One region of the Pseudomonas sp. N-1-13 genome, then DNA from elsewhere that is predicted to be linked to it. Evidence: predicted binding sites of a transcription regulator. Region 1 holds the regulator's gene; the other holds the start of a gene.

What was found. The regulator sigma-54, encoded in region 1, starts transcription at its own class of promoters, with help from an activator protein. The targets are predictions, from matches to a motif close to ANTGGCATNNANNTTGCTNT.
Region 2: the regulator sigma-54 is predicted to act here: its motif matches at 1,511-1,530, upstream of glnK (P-II family nitrogen regulator).

What each region holds. Positions count from the first base shown of each region.
Region 1 covers NZ_JBYNRI010000001.1:4,918,885-4,926,745, forward strand. Annotated here, with positions in the region: gene lptB (LPS export ABC transporter ATP-binding protein) at 1-253, shown strand, start outside; gene AC3I65_RS22090 (RNA polymerase factor sigma-54) at 417-1,910, shown strand; gene hpf (ribosome hibernation-promoting factor, HPF/YfiA family) at 1,987-2,295, shown strand; gene ptsN (PTS IIA-like nitrogen regulatory protein PtsN) at 2,308-2,772, shown strand; gene rapZ (RNase adapter RapZ) at 2,775-3,632, shown strand; gene AC3I65_RS22110 (HPr family phosphocarrier protein) at 3,648-3,920, shown strand; gene pmbA (metalloprotease PmbA) at 4,135-5,481, opposite strand; gene yjgA (ribosome biogenesis factor YjgA) at 5,635-6,159, shown strand; gene tldD (metalloprotease TldD) at 6,205-7,647, opposite strand; gene AC3I65_RS22130 (carbon-nitrogen hydrolase family protein) at 7,653-7,861, opposite strand, start outside.
Region 2 covers NZ_JBYNRI010000001.1:135,505-143,365, forward strand. Annotated here, with positions in the region: gene AC3I65_RS00590 (sensor histidine kinase) at 1-971, shown strand, start outside; gene AC3I65_RS00595 (accessory factor UbiK family protein) at 1,058-1,318, opposite strand; gene glnK (P-II family nitrogen regulator) at 1,731-2,069, shown strand; gene AC3I65_RS00605 (ammonium transporter) at 2,103-3,428, shown strand; gene AC3I65_RS00610 (secondary thiamine-phosphate synthase enzyme YjbQ) at 3,641-4,066, shown strand; gene sutA (transcriptional regulator SutA) at 4,168-4,491, shown strand; gene AC3I65_RS00620 (HAD family hydrolase) at 4,622-5,326, opposite strand; gene xerC (tyrosine recombinase XerC) at 5,323-6,222, opposite strand; gene AC3I65_RS00630 (DUF484 family protein) at 6,225-6,947, opposite strand; gene dapF (diaminopimelate epimerase) at 6,961-7,791, opposite strand; gene lysA (diaminopimelate decarboxylase) at 7,796-7,861, opposite strand, start outside.

The DNA of each region.
Region 1 (7,861 bases):
CATCCTGCTGGACGAACCATTCGCTGGCGTGGACCCGATTTCGGTCGGCGACATCAAGCAGATCATCCACCATCTCAAGGCCAAGGGCATCGGCGTATTGATCACCGACCACAACGTTCGCGAGACGCTGGATATCTGTGAAACCGCCTATATCGTCAATGATGGCCAGTTGATTGCCGAAGGCGACTCCGCGACCATCCTGGCCAATGAACTGGTCAAGGAAGTGTATTTGGGCCATGAGTTCCGCCTGTAAGCGAAAAGTGTCTGGTCAATCACCTCGGCGTCGCTAATTTTATTACGTGACGCCCTAGGCAAACACTTCAGTTTCAGGCATATAATTTGCTTAAGTTTGGCGCTTCGGCGCCCTGTAGTGGATGGCGCATGTGCGCCGGCGAATAAGGTGTTAAGCCCCAGCCATGAAACCATCGCTAGTCTTGAGAATGGGCCAGCAGCTGACGATGACACCGCAGCTGCAACAGGCCATCCGCCTGCTCCAATTGTCGACCCTGGACCTGCAACAGGAAATCCAGGAGGCCCTGGAGTCCAATCCGATGCTCGAACGCCAGGAAGAAGGCGACGACTTCGACAACACCGATCCGCTGGCCGATAACGTCGAGCAAAAGACCAACACCGAAATCCCGGAACCGTCCTATCAGGAAACCGCCCCGACGGTGGATAACCTTGAGGATGGCGAATGGAATGAACGCATCCCCAACGATCTGCCCGTGGATACTGCCTGGGAAGACGTCTACCAGACCAGCGCCAGCAGCCTGCCCAGCAGCGATGACGACGAGTGGGACTTCACTACCCGCACCTCCACCGGCGAAAGCCTGCAGAGCCACTTGCTGTGGCAACTGAACCTGGCGCCGATGTCCGATACCGATCGTCTGATTGCCGTGACCCTGATCGACTGCATCAACAATCAGGGCTACCTGGACGAGACGCTTGAAGAAATCCTCGAGGCCTTTGACCCCGAGCTGGACATTGAGCTGGACGAAATCGAAGCCGTCCTGCACCGCATCCAGCAGTTCGAACCCGCCGGCATCGGTGCTCGCAACCTGGGCGAGTGTCTGCTGCTGCAACTGCGTCAGTTACCCGCCAAGACGCCTTGGCTGGCCGAAGCCAAGCGACTGGTCACCGACTACATCGACTTGCTGGGCGGTCGCGACTACAGCCAGTTGATGCGTCGCATGAAGCTCAAGGAAGATGAACTGCGCCAGGTGATCGAACTGGTCCAGAGCCTCAACCCGCGCCCAGGCTCGCAGATCGAGTCCACTGAACCCGAATACGTGGTTCCCGACGTGATCGTGCGCAAGCACAACGACCGCTGGCTGGTGGAACTGAACCAGGAATCGGTGCCCAAGCTGCGGGTCAACGCCCAGTACGCCGGCTTCGTAAAGCGCGCGGACACCAGCGCCGACAACACCTTCATGCGCAACCAGTTGCAGGAAGCGCGCTGGTTCATCAAGAGCCTGCAAAGCCGCAACGAAACCCTGATGAAAGTAGCCACCCAGATCGTCGAGCATCAGCGCGGCTTCCTGGAGTACGGCGACGAAGCCATGAAGCCGTTGGTCCTGCACGACATTGCCGAGGCAGTGGGCATGCACGAGTCGACGATTTCGCGGGTGACCACCCAGAAATTCATGCATACCCCCCGGGGCATTTATGAACTGAAATACTTTTTCTCCAGCCACGTCAGCACCTCCGAAGGCGGTGAATGCTCGTCCACAGCCATCCGCGCGATCATCAAAAAACTGGTGGCCGCGGAAAATCAGAAAAAGCCGTTGAGTGACAGCAAGATCGCTGGTTTACTGGAGGCACAAGGCATTCAGGTGGCCCGCCGTACCGTCGCCAAATACCGTGAATCCCTCGGGATCGCACCTTCGAGCGAACGCAAGCGGTTGATGTAACAGGCCACGCCACAGCGTTCCAGTGGCAGGCATTTCTGCCTGCCGCTTTATGCACTGGCAACGAAGGAGAAGCTGTATGCAAGTCAACATCAGTGGACACCAACTGGAAGTGACCGAACCTCTTCGCGAATACATCGGCGAAAAACTCGAACGATTGGAGAGGCATTTCGACAAGATCACCAACGTGCAAGTCACGATGAACGTCGAGAAGCTGCTGCAGAAAATCGAAGCCACGTTGCATATCCCCGGCGGAGAGGTGGTTGCCAATGCTGCGCATGAAGACATGTATGCCGCGATTGACCTGCTGACCGACAAGCTGGATCGCCAACTCAAAAAGCATAAGGAAAAGACCCAGAGCCTCCTCCAGGGCGCGACCGGTCGTTAACCCCCCTAATCCATGATCCGACTAGAATCCATCCTGACCCCCGGCCGTTCCCAGGTGAACGTGCCGGGTGGCAGTAAAAAGAAAGCCCTCGAACAAATTGCCAACCTGATCCACCGAGAGGTACCGGATCTGGAAATGCAGGATGTCTTCGAGGCCCTGTTTGCCCGTGAAAAACTGGGCTCCACCGGCTTTGGCAACGGTATCGCCATTCCCCATTGCCGCCTCAAGGCCTGTACAGCGCCGATCAGTGCGTTGCTGCACCTTGAAGCACCCATAGATTTCGACGCCATCGACGGCGCACCGGTCGACCTGCTGTTTGTACTGCTGGTACCGGAAGCGGCGACCGATGCGCACCTTGAGCTGCTGCGCCAGATCGCCAGCATGCTGGACCGCAAGGAAGTGCGCGAGAAATTGCGCAGCGCGCCGAGCAACGAAGCCTTGTATCAGGTTGTCCTGGACGAGCAGAACGGTCATTAAACATGCGCATGATCATTGTCAGCGGACGCTCCGGCTCCGGTAAAAGCACGGCGCTTAACGTGCTTGAGGACAGCGGCTACTACTGCATCGACAACCTGCCGGCCGGCCTGCTGCCGGAACTGGCCGAGCGCGCCCTGATCCACACCGAACTGGCGCAACCGCTGGTGGCGGTCTCCATCGATGCACGCAATCTGCCGAGCCACCTGTCGCGGTTCCCGGAGCTGCTCGCGGAAGTGCGCAATCGGCACATCCAGTGCGATGTGCTGTATCTGGATGCCGATGAGGAGACGCTGCTCAAGCGTTTCTCCGAAACCCGTCGGCGTCACCCCCTGAGCAACGCAAGCCGCTCCCTGGCCGAAGCCATTCATGACGAGAGTCAGCTGCTGGGGCCGATCGCCGACCTGGCGGACCTGAAGGTCAATACGACCCACCTGAACCTGTATCAACTGCGCGACACCATCAAGCTGCGCCTGCTGAACCAGCCGGAGCCAGGCACGGCATTTCTGGTGGAGTCGTTCGGCTTCAAGCGCGGAATGCCGGTAGACGCCGACCTGGTGTTCGATGTGCGCTGCCTGCCCAATCCTTATTGGAAACCGGAGCTGCGCGAACAATCGGGGCTCGACCAGCCGGTGATCGACTACCTGGCCGCCCAGCCGGATGTCGAGGAAATGTACCAGGACATCTCCAGCTACCTGCTCAAATGGCTGCCGCGCTTTGCCGCGAGCAACCGCGCCTACGTCACGATTGCCATTGGCTGTACCGGGGGCCATCACCGCTCCGTCTACCTGACCGAACGATTGGGTCAGCTCCTGCAACAGTCCCTGAAGAACGTCCAGGTTCGCCACCGCGACCTCAGCTAAAGGATTCACATCGCGATGCCCGCTCTGGAAATTGAAATCATCAACAAGCTGGGCTTGCATGCCCGCGCGTCAGCCAAGTTCGTCGGTGTGGCAGGTCAGTTTCCTTGCGAGATCCTAGTGGGCCGTGACCCCGAGAAAATGATCAATGGCAAAAGCATCATGGCCATGATGATGCTGGCAGCCGGCCAAGGCACCAAAATCCATCTGCGAACCGAAGGTGAACAGGAGCAGGAGGCGCTGGATGCGTTGGTGGGGCTGATCAACAACTACTTCGATGAAGGCGAATAGCCTCAAGCTCTGAAGCAGATTCATTGTGGCGAGGGGATTTATCCCCGCTGGGGTGCGAAGCAGCCCCAAAACCTGACACGGCGATGAGTCAGGCAGTTTGAATGGGGGCGCTTCGCACCCCAACGGGGATAAATCCCCTCGCCACAAGGTTCCTCTAAATATAAAAAGGCGCGTCATCCACTTGGATGACGCGCCTTTTTTACTGCGCTGAAGGTCAGCTACCCGCTACCGTCATTCGCTCGATCAACACCGAGCCGGTGCGGATGTTGCTGCGCAGTTCCAGGTCGTTACCCACCGCCAGGATCTGCTTGAACATATCGCGCATGTTACCGGCGATGGTGACTTCCTGGACGGCAAACTGAATCTCGCCGTTCTCGACCCAGAACCCCGCCGCGCCGCGAGAATAGTCCCCGGTGACCATGTTCAGGCCATGCCCCATCAGTTCCGTCACCAGCAGGCCACGGCCCATGCGACGCAGCAAGGCTGCCTGGTCCTCTTCGCCATGGGTCACGAACAGGTTATGCACGCCACCGGCATTGGCGGTGCTGGGCATGCCGAGCTTGCGACCGGAATAGGTGCCGAGAATGTAGGACACCAGTTCGCCATTCTCCACGAATGGCTTGGCGTAGGTGGCCAGGCCATCGCCGTCGAAGGCCGAGCTGCCCATGGCCTGCATCAGGTGCGGACGCTCATCGATGGTCATCCACTCCGGGAACAGTTTCTGGCCGAGTGCCCCTTCGAGAAACGATGATTTGCGATACAAATTGCCGCCGGAGACCGCCGACAAAAAGCTGCCAAACAACCCGCCGGCCAGTTCGGCGGCAAATAGCACCGGCACTTCACAGGTCGGCACCGGCCGCGCACCCAAGCGGCTGGCCGCCCGCTGCGCGGCTTTGCGGCCAATACTCACCGGATCTGCCAGACGATTGCCCTGGCGGTTCACGTCATACCAGTAGTCGCGCTGCATCTGGCCGTTGGCTTCGGCGATCATGACGCAACTGAGGCTGTGCCGGGTCGACGCATAACCACCGATAAAACCGTGGCTGTTACCGTATACACGGCAGCCCTGATGGGTATTGAGGGTCGTGCCGTCGGCGTTTTTGATTCGCGGGTCGGCGTCGAAAGCCGCCGCTTCACAGCGCAACGCCTGCTCGATGGCTTGTTCCGGGGTGATGTCCCAGGCGTGGAACAGGTCGAAGTCTCGCAGTTCCTTGCACATCAGCGCAGCATCGGCCAGGCCCGAAGCTTCGTCCTCGGAGGTGTGCTGGGCGATCGCCAGCGCAGCGGCAACGGTTTCACGAATGGCGTCAGGACCACTGGCCGACGTGCTGGCCGAGCCCTTGCGCTGGCCGGCGTACAACGTGATGCCAAACCCCTGGTCGCGATTGAATTCGACGGTCTCCACCTCGCGCTGGCGAACCGATGTCGACAAACCTTGTTCCAGAGAGACCGCCACCTCACACGCGCTGGCGCCCTGTCGCTTGGCTTCGGCAAGGATCTGCTCGACTTGTTCCTGCAGTGCCGGCAATGCTTGCGGGCCGACGCTCTGAACTGCACTCATGGTGTATCTCCACTCAAATTCTGCTTTCGGTCAGGGTTTGTACGAAGAGTGCCTTCGCGACTTTGCGTACAAACCTGAGGCCTTCGTGCGACCGGGCCGGACAAGCGGCCCCCGACTGGTTATCATGGCGGCGTTTCTTTGCGGACTGCCACCATGGTTGATTCTTACGACGACTCCCTCTACGAGGGTGAAAAAAGCAAATCCCAGGTCAAACGCGAGCTGCATGCTCTGGTTGACCTCGGCGAGCGCCTGACAACACTCAAGCCTGACTTGCTGGCCAAACTGCCTCTGACCGACGCCTTGCGCCGGGCCCTGGCCGATGCGCCCAAGCACACCGCGAATATCGCGCGTAAACGGCACCTGCAATTCATCGGCAAACTGATGCGCGACCAGGACACTGACGCCATCCTGGTTCTGCTCGATCAACTCGATGCCTCTACCCGGCAGTACAACGAACGCTTCCATAACCTGGAGCGCTGGCGCGATCGCCTGATCGCAGGCGATGACGGCGTACTGGAAAAATTCGTCATCGACTACCCGGAGGCTGACCGTCAGCAACTGCGCTCCCTGATCCGTCAGGCCCAGCACGAGTTGGCGCAAAACAAGCCACCGGCCTCGAGCCGTAAAATCTTCAAATACATTCGTGAGCTGGACGAAACCCAACGCGGCCTGCGCTGAGTAACGACCGTGGGTGGAGGCCTCGCACTCCACCCAGCTCTCCCGTCATGCGCCCGTGCCACCCACGGTAATCGCATCAATCTTCAGGGTCGGCTGACCAACACCCACCGGTACTGACTGCCCATCCTTGCCGCACGTCCCCACGCCGCTGTCCAGCGCCAGATCGTTACCGACCATCGACACCTTGCTCATCGCCTCCGGCCCGTTGCCGATCAGGGTCGCGCCCTTGACCGGCGCAGTGATCTTGCCGTCTTCGATCAGGTAAGCCTCACTGGTGGAAAACACGAATTTGCCGCTGGTGATATCCACCTGGCCGCCGCCGAGGTTGGCGCAGTAAATACCCTTTTTCACCGAAGCGATGATTTCCGCCGGATCGCTCTGACCGCCCAGCATGTAGGTGTTGGTCATGCGCGGCATCGGCAGATGCGCGTAAGACTCGCGGCGACCATTGCCGGTACGGGCCACGCCCATCAGGCGGGCGTTGAGCTTGTCTTGCATATAGCCCTTGAGCACGCCGTTCTCGATCAGGGTGGTGCATTCGGTCGGGGTGCCTTCATCGTCGACACTCAGGGAGCCGCGACGTCCGGCCAGGGTGCCATCATCGACGATGGTGCAGAGTTTCGAAGCGACCATTTCGCCCATGCGGCCGCTGTAGGCCGAGCTGCCCTTACGGTTGAAATCGCCTTCCAGACCGTGCCCCACCGCTTCGTGCAGCAGCACACCGGACCAGCCGGAGCCCAGCACCACCGGCAATGTGCCGGCCGGCGCCGGGATCGCTTCAAGGTTGACCAGGGCCTGGCGCAGCGCTTCGCGGGCGTAACCCATGGCGCGATCTTCGCTGAGGAAATAACGGTAATCGGTGCGTCCGCCGCCACCATGGCCGCCGCGCTCGCGACGACCGTTCTGCTCGACGATCACACTGACATTGAAACGCACCAGCGGCCGGACGTCCGCCGCCAGACCGCCGTCGGTGGACGCCACCAGGATCCGCTCCCAGACCCCGGCCATGCTCACCGATACTTGCTGGATGCGTGGATCAAGGGCGCGAGTGGCGACGTCGATGCGCTTGAGCAGCTCGACCTTTTCGGCGCGGCTCATGACTTCCAGCGGGTTGTCCGGCGCATACAACTGCGTCACGTCCTGACTGCTGAAGGCCTGTACCTTGCCGTTCTGCCCGGCCCGGGAAATCGAACGAGCGGCACGGGCTGCGGCGCCCAGTGCTTCAAGGGTGATGGCGTTGCTGTAGGCAAAGCCGGTTTTTTCCCCGGACTGGGCACGCACGCCCACACCCTGGTCAAGGTTGAAACTGCCTTCCTTGACGATGCCGTCTTCCAGCGACCAGGACTCGGAGATCATCCCTTGGAAATACAGGTCGGCTGCATCGATGCCCGGGCCGGCCAGGTCGCCCAGCACCCCTTGCAGGCTTTCGAGGGTTACGCCACCGGGGGCTAAAAGGTGTTCACTGACTGAGGATAACAACCCGCTCATATGTTCTACGCCTTGAATTCGTCGTCTTGGACAGGCCGCTGTCGAGCGCCCTGCGAGAAAAAGCGCCGATGGCTAACCACCGGCATACGCGCCCGGATGGACGCCTGTTCGCTGCTGTCGCGCTCGGCCAGCAAAACGGCCTCGCCTTGTTCCTGTTGCGCCAGCACACGGCCCCACGGATCGACTATCGCTGCATGGCCAAAGGTTTCCCGTG
Region 2 (7,861 bases), 4.8 Mb from region 1:
CCTCGGTGATTACTGCCATCCTGCTGGTTCGGCTAGTGCCTGCGGCCCTTAAGATCCCCAGCCCGCAGCAACTGGCCAGGGTCAATGACGAGTTGCGTGAGGCGCAGGCCGAACTGGTCACTACCGCGCGCCGGGCCGGTATGGCGGAAATCGCCACCAATGTGCTGCACAACGTGGGCAATGTACTCAATAGCGTCAATGTGTCAGCCCGACTCTTGTACGAGAAAGTGCACGCATCCAAGGGGCAGGGGGTGATCAGGGTTGCTGAATTGATGAAGGAGCATTCCGATGATCTCGGCGCCTTTATCAGCAGCGATCCGAAAGGTCGCGCGCTACCCGGCTATCTTGGCAAGTTGGCCGAAGCCCTGGCAGCCGAGCAGCGGAGCATGATCGATGAGTTGGTGCAGCTGACCAAGAGCATCGACCATATCAAGGAAATCGTCGCCACCCAGCAGTCCTATGCCGGTAACTCCAGCGTGCTGGAGCCGGGTTCGCTGCGAGAGCTGATCGAGGATGTGGTGCGCATCTGCGATGTGTCCCTGGCGCGTCATCATGTGACGCTGATCAAGGAGCTCGCCGATATTCCGATGATGTCGCTGGACAAGCACAAGGTGCTGCAAATACTGATCAATCTAATCAACAACGCCAAGCAGGCGCTTGATTCGGTGGCGGATCGACCGTCGCGCATTACCCTGCGTCTGAAGGCCACTGACGACAAGCGTGTGCGGATCGAGGTCGAGGACAACGGCGAGGGTATCTCCAGGGACAATCTCAACCGGGTGTTCGAGCATGGTTTTACGACGCGTGCCGACGGTCACGGCTTTGGCCTGCACAGTTGCATTCTGGCTGCGCACGAGATGGGCGGCGAGCTGACAGTGCAGAGCGCGGGGCCGGGCAAGGGCGCGCTCTTTACCCTGGAGTTGCCGCTTGCGCTGGCCCAAGGTCAATCTCAGCGAGCCGCGAGTGGCTGACCTAGTCGGCTTGAGGTCTCGGCAAAAAAGCGTTGCAGGGGAGCGAGACAAAAAATCGCAGCTTTCAGCAGCTCCTGCTGGGGATTTTATTTGGTAGGAGGATTTATCTTCGCCTCCAACTCCGCCACTTTCGCCTCCAGGCTCTCCAACCGCGCCCGGGTCCGGGCCAGTACGACCATCTGACTGTCGAATTCTTCCCGGCTGACCAGATCCAGCTTGCTGAACCCGCTTTGTAGCAGGGCCTTGAACTGGCTTTCGATTTCGCTTTTGGGCAGGGGTGTGTCGCCGCTCAACAGGCGGGAGGCGTGGCCGCTGAGGGCGTCGAGGAGGTCTTTGGGCGCAAGCATGGCAGGTGTCCTGAAAACGATGAGGGCAGTGTATCACGCAGCGTCTATATTCAATTGGCGAGCAAGGAGTGCACGCTTTTCGCGCACTGGACCGGGCATCGCCGCACTGTTGTTGTGCGTATTGTTCCTGTTCGGGGTGCGGCGCGAGCCGGCACAGTGGGTAAGAGACTGAAATCAGAAGGTTTGGGCACAGATGGCAAGGTTTCTGCTTAGTGGCTGATGACCCATGCACTGATGCAGTCGCTGTGACGAATGCAGTGCAGCCGGCGAGGCGGGGAGCTTCGTCAGAGTGGTTAGCTGGCACCGGTCGGGCAACTTGGGCCGACGATGCGTTACAAAGCCAGGCACTGCGCTTAGACTTGAGTCGGGTTTGTTTTCCTGGGGCAAGTCCACCAATTCGGGAGAAAGTTTCATGAAGCTAGTCACTGCCATCATCAAGCCGTTCAAGTTGGACGACGTGCGCGAGTCGCTGTCCGAAATCGGCGTGCAGGGCATTACCGTTACTGAGGTCAAAGGCTTCGGTCGGCAGAAAGGTCACACCGAGCTGTATCGCGGCGCGGAATACGTGGTTGATTTCCTGCCCAAGGTGAAGATCGATGTCGCCATTGACGACAAGGATCTGGACCGGGTTATCGAGGCGATCACCAAGGCCGCCAATACCGGCAAGATTGGTGACGGCAAGATATTTGTGGTCAATCTGGAACAGGCTATTCGCATCCGTACCGGCGAAACCGATACCGACGCTATCTAAGCCGCCAAACCCAACGCCCCAGGAGAAAACAATATGACTCTGCGTAAATTCGCAGGGCTAGGAGCCCTGTTGTCCTTCGTAACGCCTGGCCTGGCCATGGCAGAAGAAGCGGCAGCCCCAGTCCTGAACTCCGGCGACACTGCCTGGATGCTCACTGCCACAATTCTTGTACTGTTCATGACTATTCCCGGCCTGGCGCTGTTCTACGGCGGTATGGTTCGGTCGAAAAACATTCTTTCCGTGATGATGCAATGCTTTGCCATTACCGGTCTGATCAGCATCCTGTGGGTCATTTATGGCTACAGCATTGCGTTCGACACCACGGGGATGGAGCAGGGCGTCGTCAACTTCAATTCGTTCGTCGGCGGTCTGAACAAGGCATTCCTGGCGGGCCTCACGCCTAGTAGCCTGACTGGCCTGTTCCCTGAAGCGGTGTTCATCACCTTCCAGATGACGTTCGCCATCATCACCCCGGCCCTGATCGTCGGCGCGTTCGCCGAGCGGATGAAGTTCTCCGCCATGCTGATCTTCATGGCCGTGTGGTTCACCCTGGTGTATGCACCGATTGCGCACATGGTCTGGTCCGGCAACGGCGGCCTGATGTGGGACTGGGGTGTGCTGGACTTCGCTGGCGGCACCGTGGTGCACATCAACGCCGGTATTGCTGGCCTGGTGGCGTGCCTGGTACTGGGTAAGCGCAAGGGCTTCCCGACTACCCCGATGGCACCGCATAACCTGGGTTACACCTTGATGGGTGCGGCCATGCTGTGGGTAGGCTGGTTCGGCTTCAACGCCGGTTCCGCCATCGCGGCCAACGGCACCGCCGGTATGGCAATGCTGGTTACCCAGATTGCAACCGCTGCTGCGGCGTTGGGCTGGATGTTCGCCGAGTGGATCACCCACGGTAAGCCAAGCGCACTGGGCATTGCCTCGGGTGTGGTGGCGGGTCTGGTGGCGATTACTCCGGCTGCCGGCACCGTGGGCCCGATGGGCGCCCTGGTCATCGGCTTGGCGGCGGGTGTGGTGTGCTTCTTCTGCGCCACTACCCTCAAGCGCAAAATGGGCTATGACGACTCCCTGGACGCCTTCGGCGTGCACGGCATTGGCGGTATCCTGGGCGCGATCCTGACCGGTGTGTTCGCAGCGCCGGCCCTGGGTGGCTTCGGCACCGTGACTGATATCGGCGCGCAAGTGTGGATTCAGCTCAAGGGTGTAGGCTTCACGGTGATCTACACCGCGATCGTCACCTTCATCATTCTCAAGGTCCTGGACGCCGTCATGGGTCTGCGTGTCTCCGAGGAAGAAGAAGCGGTCGGCCTGGACCTGGCCCAGCACAACGAGCGTGGCTACAATCTGTAAGTACACGCAATAAAAAATGCCCGGTTCGCCGGGCATTTTTTTGTCTGGAGTTTGTCATTGCTCACAGGATGTGCCGGTTTTTCCGACGTCTTTTGTTATGTACGCGACATGGGTTTTTCTACCGCCATCGGCTTACACCAAAGCAGGCGTATTAGGCCCTTTGTTTTTTCCCAGAGCGCGCTAGAATGCGCGCCGAACGTGCGGAGATCTGTATGTGGCAACAGACGCTGATAACCCTGCGGGCAAGGCCTCGGGGCTTTCATCTGGTAACGGACGAGTTGCTCGCCGGCCTGCCTGAACTCCGGGCATGTCGTGTCGGTCTGTTGCATCTGTGGCTGCAGCATACCTCGGCCTCGTTGACCATCAACGAGAACGCCGATCCGGCGGTGCGTCGAGACTTCGAACGATTTTTCAATCGGCTGATCCCACAAGGAACCGCCGATTATGAGCACAACGACGAAGGCCTGGACGACCTCCCGGCGCACTTCAAGGCCAGCGTGCTGGGGTGTCAGCTTAGCCTGCCGGTCACGGCGGGACGGTTGGCATTGGGTACCTGGCAAGGTGTTTATCTGGGCGAGCACCGTGATCATGGCGGTGCTCGTAAAGTCCTCGCCACTTTGTACGGTGATGGGGAGTAACCGCTGATTGCCGGCGGATGTTGAATTTTTTCTGGCAGCCTTCGACAGACGGCGAAGCTGGGCTATAACTAATCTGCTTTTCGCAAGTCATGAGGTAGAACATGAGCGACGATGATCTGGAAAACGACGACCTCGAAGTAGGTGACGAAGACGAGACCGAAGAAGGCCTGGAAGCGGCGGCTGAAGACGTCGCCGATGACGATGGGGCCGATGTACCGGCGCCAACCGCCAAAGGCAAGGCCAAGGCGGCGGTTTCGGTCGACGAGTTGCCGAGCGTAGAGGCCAAGAACAAGGAGCGTGATGCGCTCGCCAAGGCTATGGAGGAGTTCCTGGCCCGAGGCGGTAAAGTGCAGGAAGTGGAGGCCAACGTTGTTGCGGATCCGCCCAAGAAACCGGACAACAAGTACGGCAGCCGCCCGATCTGAGCATCTGCTTCTTGCTTGCTGAAAAAGCCCGCCGTCGCTGCGGGCTTTTTCATGGGCTATAAAAATCTTCAGGCCAGGCGCCGCGGCTCGCTCCCACAATTTGAGTTCTTGTGGCCACAAAACAGGCGGTTCAGGGTTGGCTATGCCACCCCGCCAGCAACCCCGGCAGCTCGGTCAGGCTGCGAATCTCTGCATCCGGTACATGCTCGGCATCCCAGGTTTTACCCGCCGGATTGAACCAGATTGCCCGCAAGCCGGCCTGTTGGGCGCCGGCGATGTCGTCACCCGGATGATCGCCAATGTGCACGGCGGTTTGCGCCGTGGCGCCGCCGCGTTGCAAGGCTTCGTGGAACAACCGGGCGTCAGGCTTGGCGATGCCGATGTCCTCGGCGCACAGGGCGAACTTGAAATAATCCGCCAGTCCCAGGCGACGTACATCGGCGTTGCCATTGGTGACCACGCCGAGGGCGAAATGGTTGGCCAGAATTTCCAGGGTAGGCTGCACCTCGGGAAAGATTTGCAGTTGGTGACGGGCGTGCAGGAATGTTTCGAACGCTTCGTCCGCCAGCTCCGAGGCTTGCCACTGGTCATAACCGGCGTCCTGCAAGGCACGGAACAGCACTCGTCGGCGCAGTGCGCTGATGCGGTGCTTCAGGCCGGGCTCCTCGCGCAACACTTGCTCGCGAATGGTAAAAAGATGCTCCACCGGCACGCTGCCCAGGTTCGGGGCGTTGTCGGTCAGCCACTGGCGTAAGATGGCCTCGGCACTGGCGATCACCGGGGCGGTGTCCCATAGGGTGTCGTCGAGGTCGAAAGTGATGAGCTCGATGGTCATGATTCGTCGCCCTTGATTCGTTTGGCCCTTGGGTGGGCACTGTCATAGACCGTTGCCAGGTGCTGGAAGTCCAGGTGGGTATAGATCTGGGTGGTCTTGATGTCGGAGTGGCCGAGCAGTTCCTGGACGGCGCGCAGGTCCTGGGAAGACTCCAGCAGATGGCTGGCGAAGGAATGCCTGAGCATGTGGGGATGCAGGTTCTGTCCCAGTTCGCGTTCACCGGCGGCCTTGACCCGCACCTGGATCGCCCGCGGGCCGAGACGCCGGCCTTGCTGGCTGACAAATACCGCGTCGTCGGCCGGGTTGGTCAGCGCCCGCAACGGCAGCCACAGCTCCAGGGCCTCACGGGCTTTGCGGCCAACGGGCAGCAAACGTGTCTTGCTGCCCTTGCCCAGCACCTGGACCATGCCATCGGCCAGGTCCAGTTGATCCAGGTTAAGCCCCGTCAGTTCGGAAAGCCGCAGGCCGGAGGAGTAGAACAATTCGAGAATCGCCTGGTCCCGTCGCGCCAGGAAGTCATCCTCGACAGCGCCTTCCAGCAATTGCAGGGCCCGATCGGTGTCCAGGGTCTTGGGCAACCGGCGTTCGCCCTTGGGCGGTGCCAGGCCGGTGGCGGGGTCGTGATCGCACAGCCCTTCGCGGTTGAGGTAGTGGTACAGGCCTCGCACTGCTGACAACAGTCGCGCCAGGCTGCGGGAGGATTGCCCTTGTTGATGAAGGCGGGCGACCAAGCTGCGCAGGCGCTGGATGTCCAAGGCTGCCCAACTGCCGATGTTTTGCTTCTGGCACCAGGCCAACACTTTTTCCAGGTCGCGGCGATAGGCCGACAGCGTGTGGGGCGACACCTGGCGCTCACTGCGCAGGTGTTCGCAGTAGGCGTCCAGCTGCCGTTCCATCATCAGCGTACCGAGCGCAGTGAACCAGTCATGCGCGGCAGGACCCGGCCGGTGACTTCGGCGATGTAGCTTAAAAACAACGTGCCCACCGAGCTTTTGTAGTGTTGCGGATCACGGCTGGCAATGGCCAGCACGCCATGTACGCCCTGGTGGGCGATGGCGACGACAGCGGTGGAGCCGATCTGCTTGCGCTGTTCTTCGCCGAAGAGGAAGTCCAGCTCATGTTCGCGCAGGCTGCCGCTGACGCTCTTGTTCTCCGTGAGCAATCCGCCGATGGCTGTCTGGGCGTCGGCGTGGGTTACCCAGCGCCCCACTGGCATGGCGTTATCGCCAAACAGGATCAGGCTGACAAAAGGCACCTGGAAATCCTGGCGCAGACTGTCTTCGACACTCATCACCAGGTCTTCGAGGTTGTTGGCATCCATGAGCGCCAGAATCAAGCGACGGGTCTTGTCGAAGAGCCGATCGTTATCCCGAGCTACGTCCATCAGGTGCGAAAGACGATGGCGCATTTCGATGTTGCGCTCGCGCAGAATCTTCATCTGATGCTCGACCAGCGACACCGTGTCGCCGCGGCGGTGGGGGATGCGCATCGTCGCCAGCAGTTCTTCATGCTCGACGAAGAAGTCCGGGTGAGCCTCCAGGTACGCGGCCACGGCTGCGGCGTCCGGATGGCTGGGGGATTCGTCGGGCTGCGGGGCTGGAACCTGTGGCTTGTCGGTCATGGGTTTGACTCACTCAAAGACGAACTTGTCCTTCGTATACGCGTACTGCCGGGCCGGTCATCAGCACCGGTTGGCCGGGGCCTGCCCATTCGATGGACAAGCGTCCACCGGGCAGGTCGATCAGTAAAGGCGAATCCATCCATCCCTGACTGATCGCGGCGACTGCCGCCGCGCAGGCGCCGGTGCCGCACGCCTGGGTTTCCCCGGCACCGCGTTCCCAGACGCGCAATTGCGCACGGTGGCGGTCGATGACCTGCAGGAAACCGACATTCACCCGCGCGGGGAAGCGCGGATGATTTTCGATCTTCGGCCCCAGCTCATGCACTGGCGCGCTGTTGATATCGCTGACTCGCAAGACGGCATGGGGGTTGCCCATGGATACTGCCGCCAGTTCCACCGTGGTGCCGTCGACCTCCAACTGATAGCTCAAGGCCTGGGCCGGCGCTTCGAACGGAATGTCCTTCGGTGCCAGGCGCGGGGCGCCCATGTTGACGCCGATCTGGCCGTCGTTGCGCACATCCAGTTCGATGATGCCGCTTTTAGTCTCGACGCGAATCTGCCGTTTGGCGGTCAGGCGCTTGTCCAGCACGAATCGGGCGAAGCAGCGGGCGCCGTTGCCGCACTGCTCGACTTCCGAACCATCGGCGTTGAAGATCCGGTAACGGAAGTCCACGTCCGGGTTGTTGGGCGCCTCGACGATCAGCAACTGGTCGAAACCGATACCGGTGTGCCGGTCGCCCCATTGTTTGGCATGCTTGGGCAGGATGTGCGCGTGCTGGCTGACCAGGTCGAGGACCATGAAGTCGTTGCCCAGGCCGTGCATCTTGGTAAAACGCAGCAGCATGGTTTTACTCCGGCAGCAGGCTTTCGCCGGCAAACAACTCGGCTACCGTCTCGCGGCGACGCACTTCAAA